3 regions of the Agrobacterium sp. NPDC090283 genome follow, and region 1 is predicted to be linked to each of the others. Evidence: riboswitches for the same ligand, from Rfam matches in the RefSeq annotation. Region 1 holds a riboswitch; each other region holds the start of a gene.
The links. A riboswitch is a leader RNA that binds a small molecule or an ion and turns the genes downstream of it on or off. The one in region 1 is predicted to bind cobalamin.
Positions count from the first base shown of each region.

Region 2: linked by a shared signal. The riboswitch ahead of nrdH (glutaredoxin-like protein NrdH) and the one ahead of ACIQUH_RS04635 (ABC transporter substrate-binding protein) in region 1 are both predicted to bind cobalamin.
Region 3: linked by a shared signal. The riboswitch ahead of ACIQUH_RS21115 ((2Fe-2S) ferredoxin domain-containing protein) and the one ahead of ACIQUH_RS04635 (ABC transporter substrate-binding protein) in region 1 are both predicted to bind cobalamin.

Region 1 covers NZ_JBIVYG010000002.1:365,184-368,453, reverse strand. Annotated here, with positions in the region: gene argE (acetylornithine deacetylase) at 1-540, opposite strand, end outside; gene ACIQUH_RS04640 (GNAT family N-acetyltransferase) at 744-1,622, shown strand; cobalamin riboswitch at 1,662-1,896, shown strand; gene ACIQUH_RS04635 (ABC transporter substrate-binding protein) at 2,053-3,084, shown strand; gene ACIQUH_RS04630 (FecCD family ABC transporter permease) at 3,081-3,270, shown strand, end outside.
Region 2 covers NZ_JBIVYG010000008.1:25,757-29,026, forward strand. Annotated here, with positions in the region: gene ACIQUH_RS13405 (ATP-binding cassette domain-containing protein) at 1-204, shown strand, start outside; gene ACIQUH_RS13410 (nucleoside triphosphate hydrolase) at 201-830, shown strand; cobalamin riboswitch at 964-1,188, shown strand; gene nrdH (glutaredoxin-like protein NrdH) at 1,496-1,717, shown strand; gene nrdI (class Ib ribonucleoside-diphosphate reductase assembly flavoprotein NrdI) at 1,730-2,128, shown strand; gene nrdE (class 1b ribonucleoside-diphosphate reductase subunit alpha) at 2,116-3,270, shown strand, end outside.
Region 3 covers NZ_JBIVYG010000016.1:115,022-118,291, forward strand. Annotated here, with positions in the region: gene ACIQUH_RS21105 (chloride channel protein) at 1-1,214, shown strand, start outside; gene ACIQUH_RS21110 (hypothetical protein) at 1,235-1,486, opposite strand; cobalamin riboswitch at 1,469-1,661, shown strand; gene ACIQUH_RS21115 ((2Fe-2S) ferredoxin domain-containing protein) at 1,753-2,544, shown strand; gene ACIQUH_RS21120 (ABC transporter substrate-binding protein) at 2,561-3,270, shown strand, end outside.

The DNA.
Region 1 (3,270 bases):
GGCGATGCGTGCGGCGGCTTTGCCCTTGTGGGCGCGCACGGCGCGCAGATTGCTCGGTTCGCCGATGATCGCGCCCGCCGGTTTTGCGCATAGTTCCGGCAATCGGGCGATGAGATGCGGAACGCCGCGGCAGCCCGCCTCCTCGTCATAGGAAAAGGCGATATGAACGGGCCGCTTCAGCGCCATGCGTGAAAATGCCGGTGCCGCGGCGAGAACCGTGGCCAGAAACCCTTTCATGTCGGTGGTTCCGCGTCCGTAAAGACGCTCGCCTCCGGCTCTCAGCGTGAAGGGATCGGAGGACCATTCCGGCTCACCGGCAGGCACCACATCCATATGGCCGGACAGGATGTATCCACTGGCATCGGTCGGGCCGAAGCTGGCGAAGAGATTGGCGCGGTCGCCCTCCGGGCCGGCAAGCAGCGATACTTTCGCGCCGTGGCTTTCCAGATAATCGGCGATCCATCCGGCAATGTCGCCATTGGCGGTTCCTACGACCGAGGGGAAGCCGACAAGACGCTCCAGAATGTCGATTGCGTTCATGGCTGTCTCCGTCGCTTCAACGCCGAAAAGCTTAGAGCGGCCTGCGGCGTTTATCTGCTGAAATAGGCGTGATTTCAGTAGATTGTTGTGTCCTTTCAGCACTTTCAAAAAATTCCTGCTGACGAGGCTGGTTATCTTCGGATGTCGTGAGCTGGGATGCCGGGATCAAGGTTCCGCGCCGGAGGGAATGAGAGCCGTTTGTCATGGAGCTGCTCAAAGTCGATAGTTTCGAGTTGCGGACAGTGGATATCGCCGATGTGGAGGCCGATCATCTGCATGCTTTGTCCATGGCTGTCGGATGGCGATATCACGCGAACGAATGGTGTTTCCTGCGTCAATGTGGCGTCGGCCTTGCCGCGCTGGACGAGATAGACCGCGTTGTCGCAACCGCAATGCTGTTTCCTTATGATGAGGGTTTCGCGACGGTCGGCATGGTCATCGTTTCCCCGCGTTTGCAGGGGCAGGGCGTTGCACCATGGCTGGTCGGCCAACTCATTGCGGGCTACCCTGACGCCGCCCTGCGTTTGAACGCGACGGAAGCGTCGCGGCGGCTTTTTGCGCGGCTGGGTTTTGCCGGGGAGACGGAAAAAATACATCTCCTGCGCGGCAAGGCGCGTTGTACTGCCGAGATGCCGGCGCTTGGAAGAAAACAGAGAATCGAGCCGCTGTCCGAGGATCATTTATCCGCCGTGGCGGATCTGGATCGGGTGGCTTTCGGTGTTTCGCGCCGGGGCGTCCTGCAACGCCTTCTCCGGGAAAATACGGGTTACGGCCTGTTCGAGGCCGATCGTCTTGCCGCCTTCGCATTGCGGCGTGCAGCGGGGCGGGGCCATATTGTCGGCCCGGTCGTTGCCGGTGACGAGGCGGATGCGATTGCGCTGGTGAGGCGGCATTTTTCCGATCTCGACGATCAGCTTGTCCGTCTCGATGCCGTGCGGGACAGCGGTCTTCTGACCGATTTCCTGACGCAATCCGGGCTGGTGGTCATCGAAACGCTCACCATCATGTCGAAAGGCGTGCCGCAACCGGCAGGCTCCGGTTCCGCAAGGATTTTCGCCCTTGCAGGCCCGTCTTTGTGCTGAGGTGCGGCACTATCGCAATTGACGCCCCGCTTCTTGCCCCTTATGTGAGAAAGCGACGGTTCCTGCAGCCGAAAGGCGAAGGGATTAATAGGGAACATGGTGCGGGCGATTTTTTCACCCAATGCCGTGGCTGCCCCCGCAACTGTAAGCGGATTGTCGTTCATCCCCGTGACGCTTGAAGGCGTCATGCCACTGTATTCTCAGGAATGCGGGAAGGCAGATGAGTGACGCAAATCCGTGAGCCAGGAGACCTGCCGTTAAAATATAAACCATCGTTACGGGCGGGGAAGCCCGGAGGAGGAGATTGTAATGTTATTTCATAACATTCGTTTGCGTCCCAAGACCGTTCTCCGTACAAGACGTCCCGCTGTTGCTGCGCGTTCTGACGCCTGCTGCTCTGGAATAAGTTTTACTGTCGACTGGAGAACACATGTTTCATTCTAGACGCCTGCCGGTCCATGCCGGCTTTCTGGCCGCTGCGCTTTCGGTTTTGCCTGTCACCGCCGCAAATGCTGCCGAAACCACCTATCCCCTGACGATCAACAGCTGCGGTCAGGAGATCACCTTCAAGCAGGCTCCCGCCCGCACCGTGTCCGTCGGCCAGAGCACGACCGAGGTACTTTATTTGCTCGGCCTCGCCGACAAGGTTGTCGGCACCGCGCTGTGGATCGGCCCGGTTCTGAAGGGATACGAGGAGGCCAATGCCAAGGTTGAGCGGCTGGCCGATAATGACCCCAGCTTCGAGGCGGTCGTCGGCAAGAAGCCGGACCTCGTGACGACGCAGTTCCAGTGGCAGATCGGCCCGGAAGGCGTTGTCGGAACGCCGGCGCAATTTGCCGAACTTGGCATTCCCGTTTATACCTCGCCTGCCGATTGCCTTGGCAAGGACAATTCCGGTGGCGGCGACGGCGTGCGCAACACCGTCTTCACCATGGACCTGATCTACCAGGAAATCCGCGATCTCGCCAAAATCTTCAACGTGCAGGATCGCGGTGAAGAGGTCGTTGCCGATCTGAAGAAGCGTGAGGAAGCCGCCCGCGCCAAGATCGCCTCCGCCAATGGCAAGCTTTCCGCCGTCTTCTGGTTCTCCAGCGCCGAGCTGGATATCGATCCCTATGTGGCCGGCCGCAATGGCGCCCCCGGCTACATCATGTCCGCGCTGGGTCTGAAGAACGTCATCGAAAGCGATGAAGAATGGCCAACCGTCGGCTGGGAAACCATCGCCAAGGCCAATCCGTCCATCGTCGTCGCCGGCAAGATGGACCGCCGCCGGTTCCCTGCCGACGATGTCGCCGTCAAGCTGAAGTTCCTCGCCACCGATCCCGTGGCCAGCATCATGCCCGCCGTCAAGGAAGGTCATGTGTTCGAGATGGATGCGCAGGCGATGAACCCGACCATCCGCACCATCGAAGGCATCGAAACGCTGGCCGAGGCGATTTCGGCTGCCGGCCTCGCGAAGTGAACGGACTTTCCATTCATCTCGGCAGGGCGGGGCTGGCTCTTGCCGCGCTCGCCCTGTTGCTCGTGGCGCTGATGGCCGGGGCGGCCATCGGCGAGACCGCCATTCCGTTTGATGTCGTGGCGAAAACCATTGCCAACCGTGTCTTCCATGCGGGTTATCCGCTGGAGCCGCTGGATGAGGGTATCG
Region 2 (3,270 bases), on a different contig from region 1:
ATTCTCGATGTACGGTCCCGTGGCCTGCCGATCGTCCTGATCTCGCATAACATGCCGCATGTCTTCGAGGTTGCGGATCGCATCCATATTCACCGGCTGGGCAAGCGCCTGTGCGTCATCAATCCGAAGGACTATTCGATGTCGGATGCCGTCGCCTTCATGACCGGTGCCAAGGAAGCGCCGAAGGAAACGCTTGCCGCATGACGCTGAAGCTTGAAACGATCGTCGAGGATGTTCTTCGGCGGGCAGAAGGTAGATCCCGTTTTATCGTTGCCATAGCCGGTCCCCCTGGGGCCGGCAAATCCACGCTGGCGGACGCCCTTTGTGATGCTTTGCTCACGCGCGGCGAGACGGCCGCCGTTCTGCCGATGGACGGCTTCCATATGGATAACGGTATTCTTGAGGAGCGGGGGCTGCTGTCGCGAAAGGGCGCGCCCGAAACTTTCGATGTGCGCGGCTTCCTCGATATAGTGTCGGCCGTTCGTAAAGGCGGCCAGGAAGTCCTTGTCCCGGTTTTCGACCGTTCCCGCGAAATCGCCATTGCGTCCGCCCGCGCTATCGTACCGGAAACACGTTTCGTCCTTGCCGAAGGCAACTACCTGCTGCTGAACGAAGCGCCGTGGACGACGCTTTCCAGGAGCTTCGACCTCACCATCCTTGTGGGTCCCTCCGTCGCGGTGCTGGAAGAGAGGCTGCGCAACAGATGGTTGGGCTATGGTCTCGATGCCGCTCAAATCCACGCCAAACTATTCGAGAACGATCTTCCCAACGGAAAAAGGGTGATCGAAAACGCCCGTCCCGCCGATATTCGCATCGATATCTGGGAATAGATTAACGCTTTTCCGTTCTTCAGCCGCAAAGCGCATTTGCCGTTAAGCCTTTGTTGACCATGTGTTGAATCTTTTTGATCCACAGGGTGGGGCTTTTGTGTGTCTATTCATTGACGCGAAAATTTCCTCATATACTATATGTGGTGTTCGAGGTTCTTCCGATTCGCAAGGATTGGGAGCTAAGACGGGAATTCGGTGCGTAACGCCATCCTGGCGGAGCAAGGCCGAAACTGCCCCCGCAACTGTAAGCGGTGAGCATCGTTCCGATTTGGGTCACTGGGGCTGAAAGCTCCGGGAAGGCCGGGATAGATGTTGTGACCCGCAAGTCAGGAGACCTGCCTTGAGCGCAAACGTCCACGGGCGGGGTGTCCGGAGGAAGGTGTATGACGCAAATGATTTGCGTTCGCCCTTTTCTGCCCCCTCCAGAACAAGCTTCGGGGTGAAGTCATGCCAGTGCATTCTTTTGAGTTGCTACGCTCGTCGGCGTAGAGAGTGATTTTCCGCGGCTTGAAGATCGCCAGGAAAAGGAAACCCGGTTTCCGCCTGGAATGCGACGAACTCTCCAAGCTGCACGTTTTGCCTGAATGACAGATCCATCGCCACCCGATTGCGAGTGCAATCGGCAATGTTGAGCCGTGTCCTAAATCGGCTTCGAAAGGGAAATTATGACCGTCACCGTTTACAGCAAACCCGCCTGCGTCCAATGCACCGCCACGTACCGCGCCCTCGACCGCATCGGCGTTCCCTATGAGATTGTCGATATTTCCGAGGATGCTGACGCGCTCGATCACGTCCGTGGCCTTGGTTATATGCAGGTTCCCGTGGTCGTCGCCGGCGAACGCCATTGGGCGGGTTTCCGGCCTGACATGATTGGCTCGATCAGCTGAGGCGGTGGGGCGATGGGCCTGATCGTCTATTATTCCAGCCGCTCTGAAAACACCCATCGTTTCCTTCTGAAACTGGGACGGCGTTTGTTTCGCCTGCCGCTCGGCGCTGAGGATGACGTGCCTCAGGTGTCGGAGCCCTATGTGCTCGTTACCCCCACCTATGGGGGCGGCGGCACAAAAGGGGCCGTGCCGAAACCGGTTATCCGGTTCTTGAACGAGCCCTCCAACAGAAATCTCATTCGCGGCGTCATCGCGGCGGGCAACACGAATTTTGGCGCAGCTTTCGCATCCGCCGGAGATATCGTCTCGCGCAAGTGCGCAGTGCCGTTTCTCTATCGCTTCGAGCTTCTCGGCACGGAGGAAGATGTCGCCAACGTCAAACATGGATTGGAACGATTTTGGACACGCTGACCTCGAGCGCGCTGCGCAAGGACGCCAAACAGCCGGTAGCAGCAAGCCAGAAACCGCTCGATGCGGCTCTGGACTACCACGCACTGAACGCGATGCTGAACCTTTATGACGAGAACGGGAAGATCCAGCTCGACAAGGATCGCCTCGCCGCCCGGCAATATTTCCTCCAGCACGTCAACCAGAATACGGTGTTTTTCCATAACCTAAGGGAAAAACTCGATTATCTGGTGACGGAGGGATATTATGAGCAGGAGGTGCTGGATCAGTACTCCTTCAATTTCGTCCGCGACCTCTATGACGAGGCTTATGCCCGGAAATTCCGCTTCCCGACCTTTCTGGGCGCCTTCAAATATTACACCTCCTACACGCTGAAGACCTTCGACGGAAAACGTTATCTCGAGCGTTATGAGGATCGCGTCTGCATGGTGGCGCTGGCTCTCGCGCGTGGTGATGAGCAGCTTGCCCGCAATCTGGTCGATGAAATCATTTCCGGCCGCTTCCAGCCGGCAACACCGACATTTCTCAATGCCGGCAAGAAGAGCCGCGGCGAGCTGGTCTCGTGTTTTCTGCTGCGCGTGGAAGACAATATGGAAAGCATCGGCCGCTCCATCAATTCGGCGCTGCAGCTTTCCAAGCGCGGCGGCGGCGTGGCGCTCTCCTTGACCAATATTCGCGAGGCTGGCGCGCCGATCAAGCAGATCGAAAACCAGTCTTCCGGCGTCATTCCTGTCATGAAACTGCTGGAAGATTCGTTTTCCTACGCCAACCAACTGGGTGCACGCCAGGGTGCCGGCGCGGTCTATCTACATGCTCACCACCCTGACATCATGCGCTTCCTCGATACCAAGCGTGAAAATGCCGACGAAAAGATCCGTATCAAGACCCTGTCGCTCGGCGTGGTGATCCCGGACATCACCTTCGAACTCGCCCGCAATAACGAGGATATGTACCTGTTCTCGCCCTATGATGTGGAGCGGGTCTATGGTGTGCCGTTTACCGAGATTTCGGTCAGCGAAAAATACCACGAAATGGTCGCCGACAGCCGCATCCGCAAGAAGAAGATCAAGGCGCGCGAATTCTTCCAGATCATCGCCGAAATCCAGTTCGAGAGCGGTTATCCCTACATCATGTTCGAGGATACG
Region 3 (3,270 bases), on a different contig from region 1:
CGGGGGCGTTCTATGCGATAGAACTCATCATCGGCACCTATACCGTGGTGACGCTTGCGCCGCTCATCGTCTCGGCGCTGGTGGCGACGACGGTTATAGGGATAATCGGCGGCCATGGCATCTCGATCGATATTGTCGATGCCAGCCGTGTATCGCCGGCCGATTATGTGCCTGCCATCTTTCTCGGCGTCGTGTGTGCGGCCATCGGCATCGTGCTGATGCAGGCGGTGTCCTTTATCGAAGAAACCGCACGCAAAAGCGCCATTCCGGGCTGGCTGCGTCCTGCCATCGGCGGTGTGGCGGTGGGCGGGCTTGCGCTGATTTCACCGCAGGTGCTGTCGAGCGGCCATGGCGCGCTGCATCTCAATATCGATGCCGAACTGACGATATACGGCTTGGCCGGGCTTTTCGTGCTGAAGGCGGCAGCCAGCGCCATTTCCATCGGCTCGAATTTCCGCGGTGGCCTGTTTTTCGCGTCGCTCTTCATGGGATCGCTGCTCGGAAAGATTTTCGCGCTCTGCGCACCCTATATCGGCTATGGGTCGACAGCACCTATCGTCTACGCCGTGATCGGCATGAGCGCCTTTGCCGCCGCCATCATCGGCGGCCCGCTGACGATGACGTTTCTGGCGCTGGAACTGACTGGCGACTTCCAGATCACGGCCCTGGTGTTGGCCGCCGTCATCACCACTTCGCTCGTGGTGCGCACCACCTTCGGTTACTCCTTCGCCACCTGGCGTTTTCACCTGCGGGGCGAGAGTATTCGCAGTGCCCACGATATCGGCTGGATCCGCGACCTCACAGTCGGCAAGATGATGCGTGCCGATATCCGCAAGGCCACTGTCAGCATGGGGCTTCCGGCCTTCAAGGAGAAGTTCCCGCTCGGCTCGACGCAACGGGTGATCATGACCCATGATGACGGTCGTTATGCCGGCATCGTCCTCGTGCCGGAAATCTACGCCGACCCGATGGATCGCGATCCCAGCAAGATCAGTCTCGAAACCTATCTGCAGTACAAGAACGACGTGCTGCTGCCGACCATGAACGCCCGGCAGGCGGCGGCGGCTTTCGATGCAGCGGAAAGCGAGGCGCTGGTGGTCGTCAATGACAAGATCGAAAACCGCCCGGTTGGCCTGCTGACGGAGAGCCACACGCTCAGGCGCTACAGTGAAGAGCTTGAATTGCGACGCCGGGAGGCCTCCGGTGAGCTATAAATTACTTTATGTTATTTGCTTTATATATTGATATAATTATATTTTCTATTGATCATATCTTCCTTTTGATTTTTGGTTTCCACGCGATGCCGGTGGTGGGTGCGCCAATTCGGTACCGCATCGTAAAACATGGGGTTGACCAGCAAATAAAACCATGTGTATGTAATTTTATAACGTAACAATTGATTGGACGAAGGAGACTTGCGTAGCGTGTTCACTTGCGGCGCAGGCGGTTGACAGCGGCCTGCGGCAGTGTAGGTTCGCTCCGTCATGGTTCTTCCGCCAGCCGGTGGAAGCTAAGAGGGAATCCGGTGAAGATCCGGAGCTGTCCCGCAACTGTAAGCGGTGAGCCAATCGCCCACAATGTCACTGGCAGAAATGCCGGGAAGACGGGTGAGGTGGCTTTGACCCGCAAGCCAGGAGACCTGCCTGACATATTGTAATTCCGTGGTCGGGGGGTGCCATGGGAATGATGGCTGTTTCCGGCATTGATGCCGGAGGCCTGTCATTTTCGTCGCCGCCTCGTGAATGAGGCATTGTGACAACCGAGATCCAACCAACCTATCGAGAGCCCTCTCAGCCCGACGCCGTGCTGCTTGTCGCCAAATCGGCTTTCGCGGCAGCGCCGCATCAGGACATGCAGCGTCTTGCGGCGCTGGCGGGGCAGCTGCGCGGAGCGAGAACCGTTCGCATCGCATTCACCGAGCAGGGCACGCCGTCTTTGCGCGAAGCGCTCGGCGCGCTCATCGATGAGGGTTTCGGCAATCTCCTTCTCGTGCCGCTCATGTTGCCATTGGAACCGAGCTTTCAGAACTGGCTCACCAAGAGCCTGAAACGATGGCGGGCAGCGGACCCACGCCCCTGGCCCCCGCTCTCTATAACCGCGAGCCCTACCGCAAGCAGCCTGATGACGCCCCTTATCAACGACCTCGCCCAAACGGCGAAGGAACTCGATCTTTCACCGTCGGTGCGCCCGGCAAGCGAGGGGTCGTTGGTGCCTGCGCAAAAGCGCCGCGTGCTCGTCTGTCAGGGTGCCCCGTGCAATTCAGCCGGTGCGGACGCGATCTGGGGGCATCTGCGCAACCAGCAAGAACGGCTAAAGCTCAGGGTAACGGGCGATGGCACCATGACGGCCAAATCGACCTGTCTCGGCCCCTGTAACCTTGCGCCGGTCATGCAGGTCTTTCCTGAGGGTACCTATTATGGCGGCGTCACCGAAGAGGCCGTCGATCGTATCGTTGCCGAACACCTGCTTGGTGGTCGTATCGTCGAGGACTTCGCCTATCACCCGACCGGTCGCAAACAGCGGCTGCGCAATCTTTCCGAATAGCATGAGAGGAAACATAATGCCGATAAAGAGCTTTTCGCGTCTGGCGGCAGCCGGGCTCGCGGCTTTCATCACAGGCGTGGCGGCCGATACGCTTGCCACCGAACCGTTGCGCGTTGGCGCCACTTACATCACAAGTGGCCTTGATCCCGCAAAGGGCTCCAATGGCTGGGCTCTTGTCAGTCATGGAGTGGGCCAGAACCTCTTTACCGTCGATAAGGAGGGCCGGCTTGTGCCTGACCTTGCCGAGAAAGCGGAACGCACCGGCGATTTGACCTGGACAGTGACGCTGAAACCGAACCGGACCTTTTCCGATGGTTCTGCCGTAACGGCAGCAGCCCTTGCGGCCGGATTTGAGCATACTTTCGCAACCAACAAGGCAGCGCTTGCGACAGGTGGAAAGCTTGTCTTCAAGGCAGTCGATGCACTGACGCTCGATATCACGACGGAGAAACCGGTGTCCTTCCTGCAGGCGCTGTTTGCGGAGTGGCCGCTCGTCGCCTATACGCCGGCCGCCGACGGCAGCGCTCTCTTCACCGGGCCGTATCAGATTGCAGATTTCAAGGCGGATACATCGCTGAAACTCGCGCCTAATGCTCACTTTACCGATGCGGTTTCCCGCTCTCCCGTCGATTTCCGCAGGTTCGGCGACGCGCAAAGCATGACACTTGCGCTGGAGGCGGGCGAATTGGACCTCGCCTTTGGATTGCCCTCGGAAGTCGTGAAGCG